2 regions of the Leifsonella bigeumensis genome follow, and region 2 is predicted to be linked to the other one. Evidence: predicted binding sites of a transcription regulator. Region 2 holds the regulator's gene; the other holds the start of a gene.

Region 1 (5,512 bases), 460 kb from region 2:
CATCCGCCTGCACCGGATCGACAGCGATGCGGTTGTAGAGGGCGCCGTGCGGCTTCAGGTAGCGGATGCGCACGTCGGCGCTGTCCCCCGCGCTGTCGGCGGCGTGCGTCAGCGCCTCCACCTGCTCGAGGATGTCGGCGATGAGGGTGGCGGCATCCACCTCCTGGTCACGGCGGCCGAACCCTTCGCGGTCGCGGTATGACGGATGCGCACCGAGGCTCACACCGTTGTCCGCAGCCGAACGAACACTCGCGAGCATGCTCTCTGCATTGCCAGCGTGGAATCCGCACGCGATGTTCGCGCTCGTGACGAGCCCGAACATTCGGACGTCGTCGCCTGCGTCAGCGGGGAGATCCCACTCCCCCAGGTCGCTGTTCAGGTCGATGGCGGTCACACCGGAAGACTAACCCGCGACCTGACGAGTAACTACTTCCACCGGAAGTGCACGAACACGCGACCGAAGTTCTTTGAATCCTTCTCGACGCGGTGGTACTGGGCTTTGATCTCGGGCTGGTCCAGAAAGCGCAGCACCCGCTTCTTCAATGCCCCAGAGCCCTTGCCAGGGATGATCTCGATAAGCGGAGCCTTCTGGGCGACGGCCTCCTCGATGATGTCGCGAAGCGCCCGATCGATGTCGACACCGCGGTTATAGATGTCGTGCAGGTCGAGTGTGAGCTTCACGCACTCATCCTCTACCCGAATCAGTCGTTGGCAGCCAGGAACTCGAGTACGCGCTGGGTGAGGAGTTCTGCCGCTTCCGGCCGGTACGACGGAAGGGTGCTGTCCGCGAAGTAGTGCTGGTCGCCCGGATACACGAACAGCTCGGCGTCGTCGGTGGATGCGACGAGCTCGCGCGCGGCGTCGAGGTCGCCTTCGTCGGCGAAGTAGGGGTCGGCATCCATCCCATGGATCTGCACGGGGACGCCTGCGGGCCACGACTCGCCGAACTCGGTGAACGGCAAGCACGAATAGCAGAGCACCGCACCGCGAGCACCCGCGCGCGTCTGGGCGAGCATCTGCGCGGGGACCACGCCGAGGGAGAAGCCGAGGTAGACGAGCTCAGACGGGAGCGCATCCGCCGCCTGCCTGGCCCGCTCCATGACGGTGCCGAAGCCGATCTCCTGGGCATGCCCGACGCCCTCCTCGATGGTGGCGAAGGTCTTTCCCTCGAAGAGGTCGGGGGTGTGAACGGTGTGTCCAGCGGCGCGCAGCGTGTCCGCGAAGGCGACCACGCCGGGCGTGAGGCCGAGTGCGTGATGGAAGAGGGCGATCTCGGTCATCGCCCCAGTATGAACGGTGGGCCTGACAGTGAACGGCGACTGACAAGTGGGACACTGATCGCATGATCACAGAACATGCACTGCTTCCGGTGATTCCCGGGCAGGAGGGCGACTTCGAGGCCGCCTTCGCCACGGCGCGCGCCATTATTGCGGCGTCACCCGGATGCCGGAGTGTCTCGCTCTCGCGCTCGATCGAGTCGCCGAGCAGCTATCTCCTGCTCATCGAATGGGACAGTGTGGAGGCCCACATGGTCGGATTCCGCGAGTCCGAGGCCTTCGGACAGTGGCGGGCGCTCCTGCACCACTTCTACGACCCGAAGCCGGTGGTGGAGCACTTTCAGGTCGTGAGCGGCGGGTCGGCCTGAGCTTTCAGGGTCCTGGGCTCGGTACGGGTGAATCACGCTCTTCTTTCGTACCTTTGTTCGATCATTTTACCCTTAATCCGCAATTGCAATAGCAATTATTTTCTATCTCTGCTAGAATCTTCCCATGAGTTTCCCGACCTCAACCCTCGATTCGCCGGTAATCGCCGCCGGGTCGATGCTGTCGGATGGGCTCACTTCGGACTCGCTCAGGAGCATTGCACTCCAGCTCGTGGAGGCGGTCCCGCCGCGGCGGGTGCAGGGTCTCGGGGATGACGATCTCCTCGATGTCGCGGGAGCGATCGAGCATCTCGGGCGCTACGTCGACGCCCTGCGCGTCGAGGCTGCGGCGGAGATCTCGGAGCGGTCGCTCGTTGTCTGCCGAGCGGAGGGGCTGGCCGCGCGCAAGGGTTGCCGCAACGCCGCTGAACTCATCGAACGTGTGACGCGGGTGTCGGGCGCGACCGCCGTGCGACGCATCAAGCTCGGCCAGCACACGCGCACGGATCTCGCCGAGCCGGGCATGCCGCGGGCTCCGCGGTTCCAGTACGTCGCCGATGCGCTCGAGACCGGCCTGATCGGAGTGGATGCGGCAAGCGCGATCGTGGCCGGCATCCGGCCCGCCCTGCATCGTGGGACCGTCGAGGGCATCCGTGCCGCCGAGGAAGAGCTGGTGGCCGCCGCGATCGGAACGAGTGATCTGGTGCCGACCGCGTGCACGGCGGACGAGGTCCGCCAGCAGGCCATGGTCTGGCAGGCGTACCTCGACCCGGACGGCATGGAGCCGGTCGAGCGGCGTGCCTGGAATGCGCGTGGCTTCGAGGCCGGCACGCTGAGCGGTGGGCTCGTCCGCGGACGCTTCGCTCTCATGCCCGAGGTCGCCGCGAAGCTCAATCGGCTGTTCGACGCGTACCTGTCGCCGCGCGTGACGACTGAGTTCCGTACCGCGGAGGAGCAGGCCGAGGTCGATGCGGAGGCGGATCCCCGCACTCGCGACCAGCAGCGCCACGATGTGGTCGCTGCGATGGTCGATCACTATTCCCGCAGCGACGAGCCGCCGACGATCGGTGGTGCGGCGCCGACGGTGCTCGTGACGGTGCGCGACACGGACCTCGAAGCCAATCACGGTCGCGGTCACATCGACGGTGCGAAGTCGGATGTCTCGATGACGACGATCCGCCACCTGGCGTGCAGTGGCGGCCTCCAGTTCGTTTCGATCGACGCCTACGGCAGCATCCATGGTCTCGGTTCACCGCAGCGCTGCTTCACTTCCGCACAGCGCCGGGCGATCATCGCTCGCGACGGCGGATGCACGATCCCCGGATGCTCGATCCCCGCCGCCTGGTGCGAGATCCACCACGTCGACCCGGCCGAGAACAACGGACCTACCCATACAGATAATGGCGTTTTGCTCTGCTGGTTCCATCACCGAACGATCGAGACCTCGGGCTGGCAGATCAAAATGATCGGCGGCGCCCCGCACATCAAGCCACCACCCTGGATCAGTCACTCAGCATCCTGGCGGCCGGCCACCAAGTCCCCCACTATGCTCATCGACGCGGTAGAGAAACGTATGTTGCGCTGCTGAAGTGCGGGTCAGGTCTGAGCGCTCAGGTCAAGTGCCGCGCGTAGTTCGACGACGAGTTTCGGCATGTCAACTGGCGCATCGGTGTTCACGATGATCGTCGGGAACTGCGAGATTGGCCGAGCTGCCCGCACCAGCTGCTCCCACTCGAATCCGCGCTCGGTGTCCTGGTGAACCGGATGCCGGGGACGCTCCTCGAAGCGCCGCCGGGCCGTCTCAACGGACACCTCACACCACACTTCGACGGCTACGTCGATACCGGCGTCGGCGACTCCCCGCCGGAAGAACTCTTCGTCCCGACCTCTCGCCCAGAACGACTCGACGATCACCGGCCCATCGACCATGCCGACCAATGACCACATCACATCCGACGCCAGCGCGCCAAGCCGGCGGGTGTCCATTTGTACAGAGACGAGGTCGGCGAATGCCTCCTTGATCGCATCCTTCGACACGACGGGGAACCCCAACTCGACTTCTAGACTGGCCGCCACCGTTGTCTTTCCTGAGCCCGGGATCCCATTTACTACTACAGCAGCAGACGCCATCGGCTCAGACTATCCAGTAAGGGTAGGAAAGTCCCTATGCTTCCGTTCCCGCCATCTGGTGCGATATCCACACGTGGACCGCCAGCTAAGGCGGACACACCCATACCGACAGCCAGGTAACTCTATGTGCGGCCCGTGCGCTGGTCTCGGCTGGAGGGCTAGGGTGCGTTAGCATGCGAGCGTGACTGAAGATCGAAAAGATCGAGACTTCGAGTATGACGTGGTTCTCTCGTTCGCCGGAGAGCAGAGAGTCTACGTCGAGGAAGTCGCTGGCCAGCTTCGAGGCTTCGGCATCCGGGTGTTCTACGACGATTACGAGCGTGCGAACCTCTGGGGCAAGGACCTCTACGAGCACCTCGACTACATCTATCAGCGCGCGGCCGAATATTGCATTCAGTTCGTTTCGGCCGAATATGCAAAAAAGGTCTGGACGACGCACGAACGAAAGAGCGCGCAAGCGCGGGCAATTCAGGACTCAAGCGAGTACATCCTTCCCGTGCGATTCGACTCGACGGAGATCCCTGGTCTTAGGTCGACTGTTGGGTATATCGAAGCATCCAATGTCACTCCTGCCGAACTCGCTCAACTAATCAGGACGAAACTCGGGCCGCGCGCCCGGAAGAAGTACTTTCCTCCAGTCCCTGACCGGCTCTATAGCGCGCTCGAAGCCGACACGCATGAGGAACAAGAGGCCGTGCTCGAAATCGCTCACTCATTCATGGCAAGTCTTCTCCGCATGTCCAAACCGGAGCGATCCTTGGTGGCCTCAATTTTTGCGGTGGGATGCACGAGTGAGATGCCAGACAACGTCCACATCGAACTTGATCTGCTCCGACGAGATTTGGGCGTCACTCCAGCCGAGGCGATCGCGACCTTAAAGGGCATGAGTTCGATTGGAATCGAGGTCGAAGAACGTCATGATGAAGAAGGCCACGGCGACATGATCACAGTGAGGTGGCTCGATATGCGAGTACACGAGATAGATTCCCTCACGGAGAATTACTCGTTTACGCGCTCGACTGAGATCGCCGCGGCCATGCTTGAAGTGGGGCTTGATCACTACTGCATGCAGTGTGCGCGCGATCGTGTAGAGGAACTGGACTTCTCCGATCTCGCGTCGATCGACGGCACGGCGTAGCTGCGTATGCCACTCGAACAAGCAAAGCAACCCGGCTGACGAAAGGGCACGCAAGCGCCGACGACGATAAGCGTCTCTATCATTCCCCGACGAACTCTGCCTTGCGCTTTTGCTGGAACGCGGCGAAACCCTCGCGGTAGTCGGCGGTCATGCGCAGGTGCTCCTGGGCGACGTTCTCCTCAGCGACTGACTCCCACAGGCCTACGCGGTCGTCCCGTAGCTGAGCAATGAGTTTCTTGCTCGCCAGGAACGCCTGCGTTGCACCGGATGCTGCGGTCGCCGCCTTAGCGCGCGCGAAATCGAGGAGTTCGGCATCCGGGATCGCACGACTGAACAGGCCGGCCGCGACCGCCTCCGCGCCCGACATGAGCTCGGCGGTGTAGATCAGATCTAGGGCGCGGTGCGCACCCAGCCGCTCGAAGAACAGGGCGTGCCCGCCTGAGTCGAGCGTCGCCCCGAGGTTCGCGAACGGGGAACCGAGCTTCGCACCCTCCGCGACATAGACGACATCCGTGGCGATCAAAAGACCCAGGCCGATTCCGAGACACGCACCATGGGCCGCCGCGAAGGTCGGAGCGGGGAAATCGGCCAGAGCCCGCATG
Region 2 (12,452 bases):
AGAACTCGTTGCGCGAGCTCGCCGCACTCTCCGAGACCGCCGGTGCCGTCGTGCTCGACGGGCTGCTCCAGCGCCGTACGCACCCCGACCCCAGCACTTTCCTCGGCAAGGGCAAGGCCCAGGAGCTTCGCGACGCGGTCGCGGCGCTCGGAGCGGACACCGTGGTCGCCGACACCGAGCTCGCCCCGAGCCAACGTCGTGCGCTGGAGGATGTCGTGGGGGTCAAGGTCATCGACCGCACGGCCGTCATCCTCGACATCTTCAGCCAGCACGCCAAGAGCCGCGAGGGCAAAGCCCAGGTCGAGCTCGCCCAGCTCGAATACCTCCTGCCGCGACTGCGCGGCTGGGGTGAATCGATGAGCCGTCAGGCCGGTGGCCAGGTGGGCTCCGGCGTCGGGATGGGCTCACGTGGCCCCGGTGAGACCAAGATCGAGCTCGATCGGCGCCGCATCCACACCCGGATGTCGCGCCTGCGCAAGCAGATCAAGGGCTTCGCGCCCGGCCGGGAGGCCAACCGGGCGAACCGCAGCCGCCACGCCGTGCCCTCGGTCGCCATCGCCGGCTACACGAACGCCGGGAAGTCGTCGCTGCTCAACCGGATCACGCGCGCGGGCGCCCTCGTCGAGAACGCACTCTTCGCGACGCTCGACACGGCCGTCCGGCGCACTGAGACCGCCGACGGCCGCTCATACACCCTCGTCGACACGGTCGGCTTCGTTCGCAACCTTCCGCACGAGCTCGTCGAGGCCTTCCGCTCGACGCTGGAGGAGGTCGAGAGGGCGGATGTCATCATCCACGTCTTGGATGCGAGCCATCCGGACCCGGCGAGCCAGTTGGCGACAGTGCGCGACGTCATCGGCGAGCTCGGTGCGCGGGACATCCCGGAGATCCTCGTGTTCAACAAGTCCGACCTCGTGGGCGACGACGACGTGCTGGCTCTTCGCGGTCTCGAGCCGGAGGCGGTCTTCGTCTCAGCGCGCACGGGAGCGGGCATCGACGAGTTGCTCGCGCGCATCTCCGACCTCATTCCGAGGCCCGACATCCGGGTGGAACTGCTCGTGCCCTATGAGCACGGCGAAGTCATCGCCGCACTGCATGAGCGCGGCACGGTCGTCTCTACGAGCTACGAGGAGACCGGGACCCGGATCGTCGCACTCGTGATGCCCGAACAGGCCGGGTCACTGCGCGACTACCAGGTCGTCCCCGCCTGACGAGCGCGGTAGGGCTCAGACCGAACGCAGCACCGCGACGACCTTGCCGAGAATCTCGGCATAGTCGCCCACGATGGGGGCGAACGCGGAGTTGCGCGGCAGGAGCCAGGTGTGTCCGTCTCGCTGCTGGAAGACCTTGACGGTGGCCTCATCGTCGAGCATCGCCGCGACGATCTCACCGTTCTCCGCATTCTTCTGCTGGCGAACGACGACCCAGTCGCCGTCGCAGATCGCGGCGTCGATCATGGATTCGCCGACGACCTTGAGCATGAACAGGTCACCCTTGCCGACGAGCTGACGCGGGAGAGGGAAGACCTCGTCCACCTGCTGCTCGGCGGTGATCGGGATGCCGGCGGCGATTCGCCCGACAAGGGGGACCATGGCGGCATCGCCGACCGGGATGGCCGTGTCGGTCGCGCCATCGCTGGTCGGAACCTCGATGAGCACCTCGAGCGCGCGCGTACGGTTCGGGTCGCGGCGCAGGTAGCCGCTCAGCTCGAGCTGGCCCAGCTGGTGCGTGACGCTCGAGAGCGAGGCGAGGCCCACGGCGTCGCCGATCTCGCGCATGCTCGGCGGATATCCGCGGGTTGCCACCGAGCGCTGGATGACCTCGAGGATCGCCAGCTGCTTCTCGCTCAGGCTCTTGCGGCGCCGGGTGCGGCTCGAGGCGAGGCCGAGCTCGACCGGGCCCTGTTCGACCGGGCCCTGCTCCACGGAGACCTGATCCGGTGAACTCGGTTGGGCGGTGTCGTCATCCATTCCGCGCCTGCCAATCTGTGCGTTCGGTCCCGACGATGAGAATGTCGGTGGTTGCTGATGGTCTTTCTCCTGACAATCGAAACTGTATCCCGGATGGGGCCTGAAGACAAACATCATTTCGAGTGTGTCGCGACACGACACGGTGAAATTCTCGAAGATCGGCTTGCTTTTCGCTTCATTCGAAGATAGGTTCGGAACATAGCTTCGTATCCGGCGCTCCCGGCCGAGCGCCGGATACGGAAGTTCTCAGGGAGGCCCGCGGGCGCCCGAGTACAGGGGAGGCACAGATGACCACCACCGCACTGAACTACGCCGGGGCGCCTCGTCGCTTGGGCTCCACTCGCTTGGGCTCCACTCGTCTGGCCTCCACTCGCCTGCGGATCACTCGACGCGGTCGTGCGGTGCTCGCGGTGCTCATCGTCGTCCCGCTCATCGCGATGGCGCTCGCCTTCGCACTGAACGGCGGGGCCGCAACGGCCAGCGCAGAACCGTCCACCACTGACTTCCAGTACGTCACGGTCGAACCGGGCCAGTCCCTGTGGCAGCTCGCCGAGTCGATCGCGCCCGGTGCCGATCCGCGTGATGTCATCTCCGATCTCGTGCGGCTCAACGGGCTCCAGGGCTCCGTGGTCCACCCCGGGGAGCGTCTCGCCATCCCGGCCGCCTACGCCGGGTAGATCGTCGTGAACCGGGGCCAGCCGGCTCCCTCCCGTAGCATGGCCGAGTGGCAGAACTGGATGACCTTCCCCTCCGCGACGACCTGAGAGGCCTCTCGCCCTATGGCGCGCCCCAGAAGCACGTCCGCATCCCGCTCAACGTCAACGAGAACTCTCACGGGATCCCCGAACCGGTCGCCCGCGATGTCGTGACCGCCCTCGCCGGTGCCGTGCTGCAGGCCAACCGCTATCCGGACCGCGAATTCACGGCGCTGCGCGAAGGCCTGGCCGACTACCTCGGGCACGGTCTCACGCGCGACAACACCTGGGCCGCGAACGGCTCCAACGAGATCCTGCAGCAGGTGCTGCAGGCCTTCGGAGGCCCGGGGCGCAGTGTGCTCGGTTTCCCGCCGACCTACTCGATGTATCCGATCCTCGCCCGCGGTACCGGCACCACCTGGGTCGCCGGGAAGCGGGATGCGGATTACGCGATCACGCCCGAGACGGCCGTTCGCGAAATCGTGGCCACGGAGCCCGACCTCGTCTTCTTCTGCTCGCCCAACAATCCGACCGGAACCCCGCTGGCGCTCGACACCATCGAGGCGGCCTACGACGCCGCGAGGGGGATCGTCGTCGTCGACGAGGCCTATGCAGAGTTCGCTCCACCCGACACCCCCTCCGCCCTGACCCTGCTTCCGGGGCGCGAACGCCTCATCGTCTCGCGCACCATGAGCAAGGCCTTCGCCTTCGCCGGCGTGCGGCTCGGCTATCTGGCTGCCGACCCTGCGGTCGCCGACGCGCTGCGCCTCGTGAGACTCCCGTACCACCTCTCCGCCCTGACCCAGGCGGCTGCGGTCGCCGCGCTCGGGCATGCGGATGAACTGCTCGCGACGGTCGCCGACATCGCCGCCCAGCGCGACCGCATGCTCGCGGAGCTCCCCAGGCTCGGCTTCCCCACCCGCGAGAGCTGGACCAACTTCGTGCTCTTCGGGGGAGTCGCCGACCCGGCCGCGCTGTTCGACGCCCTCCTGGAGCGGGACATCCTCATCCGCGACGTCGGCATCCCGAACCACCTGCGGGTCACCGCGGGTACCGAAGTCGAGACGAGCGCCTTTCTCGCGGCGATGGCCGAGCTCGCGGCTCAATAGACTGGGACCATGACCATGCACCGCACGGCCGAGCTTCGCCGCGAGACGAGCGAATCGAGTATCGAGCTCTCCCTCGACCTCGACGGCGCGGGTATCGCCGACATCGATACGACCGTCCCGTTCTTCGATCACCTGCTCACCGCGTTCTCGAAGCACTCGCTCATCGACCTCAGGGTGCACGCGCACGGTGACACGCACATCGACGTTCACCACACGGTCGAGGATGCCGGAATCGTCCTCGGGAAGGCGCTCGCGGCCGCCCTCGGCGACAAGGCGGGGATCTCCCGGTTCGGCGACGCCCTCGTGCCGCTCGACGAGGCGCTCGTGCAGGCCGTCGTCGATGTGTCCGGGCGTCCATACCTCGTGCACTCGGGGGAGCCCGCGGGCTTCGAGCACCACCTCATCGGCGGCCACTTCACCGGCTCGATGGTGCGGCACGTCTTCGAGGCGATCGCGTTCAATGCGGGCCTCACCGTGCACATCACGGTGCTCGGCGGCCGCGATCCGCACCACATCGCCGAAGCCGAGTTCAAGGCCTTCGCGCGTGCCCTTCGGCAGGCGATCTCCCCGGATGCCCGGGTGAGCGGCGTGCCCTCGACGAAGGGTGCCCTGTAACAGTGTTACGGCCATCCGTCGTCGTTCTCGACTACGGCAGCGGCAACGTCCACTCGGCGGCGAAGGCCCTCGAGGAGGTCGGCGCGCGGGTCGAGCTGACCGCCGACCGTGCCCGTGTCGCGGAGGCGGATGGCCTGGTCGTACCCGGGGTCGGCGCGTTCGCCGCCGTCATGGGCGCGCTCGAGGCGGTGCGCGGCCCCGAACTCATCGATCGCAGGCTCGCCGGCGGGCGACCGGTGCTCGGTATCTGCGTCGGCATGCAGGTCATGTTCGAACGCGGCATCGAACGCGGGGAGGACACCGAGGGGCTCGGGCAGTGGCCGGGCGTCGTCACGCGCCTCGAGTCGGAGATCCTGCCTCACATCGGCTGGAACCGGGTCGAGGCGCCGGAGGACTCCGCGCTGTTCGCGGGGCTTCAGAACGAGAGGTTCTACTTCGTCCACTCCAATGCCGCGCTCGACTGGGCGTTGCCGGATGACGCCACCCTCCTCGCCCCTCGCCTCACATGGTCGCAGCACGGTGGCCGGTTCCTCGCGGCCGTCGAGAACGGTCCGCTCTCGGCGACCCAGTTCCACCCCGAGAAGTCGGGGGCTGCAGGCCTGCGACTCCTGGCGAATTGGGTGACCGGCCTCAAAGGTGACTAGTATCTGAGACTTGCCCCCGCGCACGCGCGCGGTCCCACAGCAGAAATGACACCGATGAGTGACTTCAACAGGACACCGCAACTGGTTCTCCTTCCGGCGGTGGATGTCGCGGACGGCAAGGCCGTCAGGCTCACTCGGGGCGAGGCGGGCACCGAGAAGAGTTTCGGCGATCCCGTCGACGCGGCGAGCGACTGGATCGACCAGGGCGCGGAGTGGATCCACCTCGTCGACCTCGATGCGGCGTTCGGCCGCGGCAACAACCACGGCACGATCAAGCGGGTCATCAAGCAGGCGCGCGGGGCCAACATCGAACTCTCCGGCGGCATCCGCGACGATGAGAGCCTCGAGGCGGCGCTCGCGACCGGGGCGAAGCGCATCAACCTGGGCACGGCGGCGCTCGAGAACCCGGTGTGGACGGCGCACGTCATCGCCGAGTACGGCGAGGCGATCGCGGTGGGTCTGGACGTGCGCGGTACGACGCTCGCCGCCCGCGGCTGGACCAAGGACGGCGGTGACCTGTACGAGGTGCTCGATCGCCTCGAGGACGCCGGATGCGCTCGCTACGTCGTCACGGACGTCACGCTAGACGGCACCCTCCAGGGGCCGAATCTCGACCTGCTGCGCGAGGTGGCGAACCGAACCGAGAGGCCGGTCATCGCCTCGGGCGGCATCAGCAGCCTCGACGACATCGCAGCCCTGCGTGAGCTCGTCCCGCTCGGCCTCGAGGGCACGATCGTCGGCAAGGCGCTCTACACGAAGGCGTTCACGCTCGCCGAAGCGCTCGACGTCGCCTCGGACTAGCCGACGGATCCGCTGGCGCCGATGATCCAGACCGTTCGCCGATGACCGAGCCCGGGCCGCTGACCGACTCCGCGGGACAGCCGTGGGCCGGCCGACACTTCGAGCCCAATCCGAGCCCGGATGACGACGGCAGTGCGCCGCCCGCGCTGCTCGAGGCGATCGCCGGGTTCCGCTCCGGCGAAGCCGACGAGGTCGCCGTCGTCCAGGCATTCCGGGCATCCAGGCTGCTCATCCCTTTGCTCGCCAGGCTCGGCGAGGCAGGCGTCAACGCGGAGGGGAAGAAGATCGACAAGAGCCAGGAGCTCTCGATCGTCACGGTGGCCGGGCCGGACGGCCGCACGGTGCTCCCGGTGTTCAGCTCGGTCACCGCGATGAGCGCCTGGAATCCGGTCGCCCGCCCGGTGCCGGCGGTGGGGCCGCGGGTCGCGCTCGCCGCAGCGAGCGAAGGCACCGACCTCGTTGTGCTCGATCCGACCTCGGAGACCGAGTTCGCCATCCGGCGCCCCGCGCTCTGGGCGATCGCGCGGCAGCAGGAGTGGACTCCGAGCTTCCGGTCGGCCGAGGTCGCGGCGGAGTTCGCGGCGTCGGTCGTCGACGAGCCCTCGGTCAGGGGGCTCGTGCTCACCGCGGGCGATCCGGATGCCCGGCTGCGCGGCCCAGAGCTCCGGGTCGAACTCACGCTCATCCCCGGGCTCGAAGGAAGCCAGCTCGAGGACCTGTTGTCCCGGCTGTCTGCCCGGTGGGCGCAGAGCGAGCTCATCGCCGACCGCGTCGACTCGCTGGAGGTGGCTCTCCGGTCTAGTTGACCGGGCCGGTGTACTTCTCACCGGGGCCCTGCCCCGGCGCATCCGGGAACTGCGACGCCTCGCGGAACGCGAGCTGCACCGAGCGCAGCCCGTCGCGCAGCGGGCGCGCGTGGTGGTCGCCGATCTCCGGGGCGGCCGCCGTGACGAGGCCGGCGAGAGCCGTGATGAGCTTGCGGGCCTCGTCGAGGTCGATCTGGGCGTCCGGGTCGTCGGCGAGCCCGCACTTGACGGCGGCGGCGCTCAGCAGGTGCACGGCGACCGTGTTGATGAGTTCCACCGCGGGAACCTCGGCGATGTCCCGTGTTGCGTCATCGACCATCGGCTCGCCCATCGACCATTCCTCTGTTAGACTCGTGCGGGCTCCGGAGCAGTTTCGCTCCGAGCGCGAAAGTGGAGATTCTCCCACCCGCGACCGCATTCTCAAGGTTACCGGGTAGTAGGCGCCCCGCCGTCACGGTCACCCGTGGCGGTAGACCAGGGTGCCAGGTTGATGTCGTCGTGCGAAGGCGCGGCGCGCAACAGGTGACTTTCCCCTCTCGCCGCCGAACGGCATCCGTCGTCCGGTGGGCTGAACACCATGACAGAGGAGTTACCTATCAGCGATCCCCGTACGAATGACCGGATCCGTGTGCCCGAGGTCCGCCTCGTCGGCCCGAGCGGTGAGCAGGTCGGCGTCGTCAAGATCGAGGTCGCACTGCGGCTCGCACAGGAGGCAGACCTGGACCTGGTCGAGGTCGCCCCCAACTCGAAGCCGCCCGTCGCCAAGATCATGGACTACGGAAAGTTCAAGTACGAAGAGGCGCAGAAGGCCAAGGAGGCCAGGCGCAACCAGGCGAACACGATCCTCAAGGAGGTTCGGTTCCGCCTCAAGATCGACAAGCACGACTACGAGACGAAGCGCAAGCGCGCTGAAGGATTCCTGCAGGGCGGCGACAAGGTCAAGGCCATGATCCTGTTCCGTGGTCGTGAGCAGTCCCGCCCCGACCAGGGCGTACGGCTGCTCCAGAAGTTCGCCGAGGATGTCGCCGAGTTCGGCTCCGTCGAGTCGACCCCGACGATCGACGGCCGCAACATGGTCATGGTCATCGGCCCGCACAAGAACAAGGCCACTGCGAAGGCGGAGGCGGATGCCCGCCGGGCCGCCGCGAAGCCGGCCCGCTCCCGAAGCGAGGAGCCGGCCGCGCCGGCGCAGAACGAGAGCACAGCACAGGACGACAGCAAGGAAGAGGAAAAGGATGCCTAAGCAGAAGACCCACTCAGGGGCGAAGAAGCGATTCAAGATCACCGGCAGCGGCAAGCTCATGAAGCAGCAGGCCGGGATGCGCCACAACCTCGAGGTGAAGTCGGGTCAGCGCAAGCGCCGCCTGAACACGGACGAGCCGGTCGCCAAGGCCGATGTCAAGGCCATCAACAAGCTTCTCGGTCGCTAGAGACCACGACGACAAGGAAAACAGGAAATGGCAAGAGTAAAGCGGGCCGTCAACGCCCAGAAGAAGCGTCGCGTCGTCCTCGAGCGTGCATCCGGCTACCGCGGCCAGCGGTCGCGCCTCTATCGCAAGGCCAAGGAGCAGGTCACCCACTCGCTCGTCTACGCCTACCGTGACCGTCGTGCGCGCAAGGGTGACTTCCGCCGCCTGTGGATCCAGCGCATCAACGCTGCGGCCCGCGAGAACGGTCTCACCTACAACCGCCTCATCCAGGGTCTGAACCTGGCCGGCGTCGAGGTCGACCGTCGCATCCTCGCCGAGCTCGCCGTCAACGAGCCGGCGACGTTCGCGTCGATCGTGGCGACCGCGAAGGCCGCCCTGCCGAAGGACACGAGCGCGCCCAGGGACAAGTCTGCTGCGTAGACTTATGGCATGACCCACAATCCGCGCGCGCTGGAGCTGGGAGCGACGACACCGATGTGTCGGCGCCGCGACGCCAGCGCCGATGAAGCTGTGCTTCATCGGAGGAACGCGTGATCGACAATCCGCGTTCCCCGAGAATCCGGGCTGTCGCAAAGCTTCACAAGAGAGGAGCCCGGTCTGAGACCGGGCTTTTTCTCCTGGAGGGTCCGCAGGCCGTCGCCGAAGCGCTGACGTATCGTCCTGAACTCGTCGTCGAGCTCTACGCGACGCCGACTGCGCTCGAGCGCTACACCGACATCGGGCAGACCGCCGTCGATGCCGGTGTCGATGTCGAGTTCGTCACCGAGCAGGTCCTCGACACCATGGCCGACACCGTCACCCCGCAGGGGATCGTCGCGGTCTGCCATCAGTTCCCGATCTCGATCAGGGATCTCCTGAGGGCGTCGGGTCAGGATGGAGGCGGCCCTCGACTCGTGGCGATCCTCGAGGAGGTGCGCGACCCGGGAAACGCCGGCACGATCATCCGGGCCGCGGATGCCGCCGGCGCCGACGGGGTGATCCTGAGCGGTCGCAGCGTCGACCTGTACAACCCGAAGGTGGTGCGGGCGACGACCGGTTCACTGTTCCACCTGCCGATCGCCGTGGGCGTCGAGCTGGATGCCGTGCTCGAGCGGGCGAAGGCGATCGGTCTGCAGGTGCTCGCCGCCGACATCAAGGGCGACGATCTGCTCCAGGTGCGTCGTGACGGCATGCTCGCCCGCCCGACGGCGTGGTTGTTCGGCAACGAGGCGCGCGGGCTCTCCGACGAGCACCTGGCGGTCGCCGACCGCGTTGTGACGGTGCCGATCTACGGTCAGGCCGAGTCGATGAACCTGGCGACCGCGGCATCCGTCTGCCTCTACGAATCGGCTTTCGCACAGCGCGCAGACGGTGGTTGAGTGGTCCGAAAGCAGTATCGAAACCCGCTTTCGCACGGCTCGTCGTGTAAGCGCTTGTCACGTCTCGGTCACGACCGGCGGATGCGTTTGAGCCGCGGCCTCGGCGTATGAAAGTATGGGCACATGGAGCCCTCACAAAGTGGTGAACCCCTTGTCGTCATCGATCACGTCAACAAGCACTTCGGCGAGCTTCATGTCCTGAAGGACATCACGACCACAGTGGGTCGCGGCGAGGTCGTCGTGGTGATCGGTCCGAGCGGTTCCGGCAAGTCGACCCTGTGTCGCGCGATCAATCGCCTCGAGACGATCGACGACGGGACCATCACGATCGACGGTGTCGCGCTGCCCGAGGAGGGCAAGGGCCTCGCGAAGCTGCGCGCCGATGTCGGCATGGTGTTCCAGTCCTTCAACCTCTTCGCCCACAAAACCGTTCTCGAGAACGTGACCCTCGGCCCGCGCAAGGTTCGCGGGCAGTCGAAGGCCGTCGCCGACAAGCACGCCATGGAGCTTCTCGATCGCGTCGGGGTCGCCAACCAAGCGTCGAAGATGCCCTCACAGCTCTCCGGTGGCCAGCAGCAGCGCGTCGCCATCGCCCGCGTGCTCGCGATGGACCCCAAGCTCATCCTCCTCGACGAGCCGACTTCGGCGCTCGACCCCGAGATGATCTCCGAGGTCCTGGATGTCATGGTGCAGCTCGCGCACGACGGCATGACCATGGTCGTCGTGACGCACGAGATGGGCTTCGCCCGCAAGGCCGCGAATCGTGTGCTCTTCATGGCGGATGGCGAGATCGTCGAAGAGGCGAAACCCGAGCAGTTCTTCACCGACCCGCAGAGTTCGAGGGCGAAGGACTTCCTCTCGAAAATCCTCACTCACTGACCAGTGGGCGAGAAACACAGCAAGGAGAGAGACATGAGAATCAGAAAAAGTCTGATGATCACTGCCATCGCCGCCGCCAGCGTCCTCGGACTCGGTGCGTGTGCGGGTGGTGGCGGAACCACGCCGCCGGCAGCCGAGACACCCACGTTCGAGGCCGGTACCACGATGGCGAAGCTCGCGGACGCGGGGACCATCACGATCGGCACGAAGTTCGATCAGCCGCTCTTCGGCCTCAAGGGCCCGGACGGCAACCCGGTCGGGTTCGACGTCGAGATCGGCAAGATCATCGCGGCCGCGCTCGGCATCCCGGCCGACAAGATCAAGTGGGTGGAGACGGTCTCCGCGAACCGCGAGCCGTTCATCGAGAACGGCACGGTCGACATCGTCGTGGCCACCTACACGATCAATGACAAGCGCAAGGAAGTCATCTCCTTCGCCGGGCCGTACTACAACGCGGGCCAGGACATCCTCGTGCTCGCAGGCAACCCGGAGGGCATCACCGGACCGGAGGACCTTGCGGGCAAGGATGTCTGCAGCGTCGCCGGCTCCACTTCGGAGAAGAACATCGCCGAGTATGACGTGAACCTCATCACGACGGACACCTACTCCAACTGCCTGGAGCCCCTCCGCAGTGGCAAGGTCATCGCCGTGACGACGGACAACGTCATCCTGGCCGGCCTCGCCGACCAGAACGCGGGCGAGTTCGAGGTTCTGGGCAACCCGTTCACCGAGGAGCCCTACGGCATCGGTCTCGGCCACGATGATGACGCGTTCCGCGACTTCATCAACGACGTGTTGGAGAAGTCGTACGCCGACGGCAGCTGGAAGGCTGCCTGGGAGGCCACCGCTGGGAAGGTCCTGAAGACGCCGGAGCCGCCGGCCGTCGACCGCTACAGCAACTAGTTCGACCACGGATGCCGGTCCGCCACGCGCGGGCCGGCATCCGCCCGACAGCACGAGGAGGTGATGCGTGGACACGATCATCGGTGCCATTGCCGACGTCACTCCGGCCTACCTGGCCGGCTTCCTGATGACGTTGCAGCTCCTGCTGATCTCCGGCGTCGGCGCATTCGTGGTCGGCGTTCTCGTCGCGACCATGCGGATCTCCCCCGTGCCGTCCCTGCGGGTGTTCGCGACCGTCTACACCGAGGTGCTCCGCAACGTCCCGCTCCTGCTGGTTCTGATGTTCTGCGCCCTCATCCTGCCGATCCTCGGGTCAGACCTGGACTACTACCCGCTCGCACTCATCGGCCTCACGGCCTACACCTCGCCCTTCGTCGCCGAGGCGATCCGCTCGGGTTTCAACGGCGTCCCGGTCGGCCAGGCCGAGGCCGCCCGCAGCATCGGCATGGGCTTCGGCCAGACGGTCACCCTCGTCGTGCTCCCGCAGGCCGCCCGCATGGTGGTCCCACCGCTCATCAACGTTTTCATCGCGCTCACGAAGAACACGTCGGTCGCCGGCATCTTCTTCGTCAATGAACTCTTCAAGCAGACGAACGCGGGGACGAGGGACAACCCGGATGCGATCATCGTGGTTCTGCTCTATGCCGCGTTCCTCTACCTCTGCATCACCGTGCCCCTCGGGCTCATCGCCGGCGCCGTCGAGAAGAGGGTGGTGGTGATGAGATGAGCTTGAGTGTTCTCTACGATGCCCCGGGGCCCAAGACGCGGCGCCGTTCCATGATCGCGTCGATCTTCGGCATCATCGTGATCATCGCGTTCTTCTTCTGGATGTACCTCACGCTCGCGGCACCGCGCGTCAACGCGAATGGTGCAGCGCAACCGGGCATGTTCGACCCCTCGCGCTGGGACATCGTGGCGCGAGCAGACCTGTGGATGTCGTTCGGGAACGGCACGCTCGCCACACTCCAAATGGCGGCGGCTGCGGCAGTGATCGCCGTGGCGATCGGCATCCTGTTCTCCTTCGGTCGTACGGCGCGGTTCGCTTGGATACGCGCGGTCACCGGCGTCATCCTGGAGTTCGTTCGCGGCATTCCGGTGCTCCTCATGATCTTCTTCGTGTTCCTGGTGTTCTCGGCCGGGTCGTACTGGTCGGGAGTGTTCGGTCTCGCCCTCTACAACGGCGCGATCATCGGCGAGGCGCTGCGGGCCGGCGTGAAGTCACTGCCACGGGGTCAGCGTGAA

The links. Region 2 encodes LexA, which represses DNA repair genes until DNA is damaged. Its sites were predicted from a motif close to TCGAACANNTGTTCGA; they were not measured.
Region 1: ABD678_RS11785 (HNH endonuclease signature motif containing protein) is a predicted target of LexA. The motif match lies at 1,691-1,706, and genes of this name have one in related genera.

The regions. Positions count from the first base shown of each region.
Region 1 is NZ_BAABAE010000003.1:1,362,348-1,367,859, forward strand. It holds gene ABD678_RS11765 (LamB/YcsF family protein) at 1-385, opposite strand, end outside; gene ABD678_RS11770 (Smr/MutS family protein) at 427-681, opposite strand; gene ABD678_RS11775 (dienelactone hydrolase family protein) at 702-1,280, opposite strand; gene ABD678_RS11780 (antibiotic biosynthesis monooxygenase family protein) at 1,343-1,645, shown strand; gene ABD678_RS11785 (HNH endonuclease signature motif containing protein) at 1,770-3,230, shown strand; gene ABD678_RS11790 (AAA family ATPase) at 3,239-3,772, opposite strand; gene ABD678_RS11795 (toll/interleukin-1 receptor domain-containing protein) at 3,954-4,910, shown strand; gene ABD678_RS11800 (enoyl-CoA hydratase/isomerase family protein) at 4,990-5,512, opposite strand, start outside.
Region 2 is NZ_BAABAE010000003.1:894,193-906,644, forward strand. It holds gene hflX (GTPase HflX) at 1-1,211, shown strand, start outside; gene lexA (transcriptional repressor LexA) at 1,227-1,970, opposite strand; gene ABD678_RS09455 (LysM peptidoglycan-binding domain-containing protein) at 2,258-2,647, shown strand; gene ABD678_RS09460 (histidinol-phosphate transaminase) at 2,695-3,774, shown strand; gene hisB (imidazoleglycerol-phosphate dehydratase HisB) at 3,784-4,389, shown strand; gene hisH (imidazole glycerol phosphate synthase subunit HisH) at 4,392-5,033, shown strand; gene priA (bifunctional 1-(5-phosphoribosyl)-5-((5-phosphoribosylamino)methylideneamino)imidazole-4-carboxamide isomerase/phosphoribosylanthranilate isomerase PriA) at 5,088-5,834, shown strand; gene ABD678_RS09480 (SseB family protein) at 5,876-6,640, shown strand; gene ABD678_RS09485 (DUF1844 domain-containing protein) at 6,633-6,971, opposite strand; gene infC (translation initiation factor IF-3) at 7,218-7,883, shown strand; gene rpmI (50S ribosomal protein L35) at 7,876-8,070, shown strand; gene rplT (50S ribosomal protein L20) at 8,098-8,490, shown strand; gene ABD678_RS09505 (TrmH family RNA methyltransferase) at 8,601-9,428, shown strand; gene ABD678_RS09510 (amino acid ABC transporter ATP-binding protein) at 9,552-10,307, shown strand; gene ABD678_RS09515 (glutamate ABC transporter substrate-binding protein) at 10,341-11,210, shown strand; gene ABD678_RS09520 (amino acid ABC transporter permease) at 11,290-11,937, shown strand; gene ABD678_RS09525 (amino acid ABC transporter permease) at 11,934-12,452, shown strand, end outside.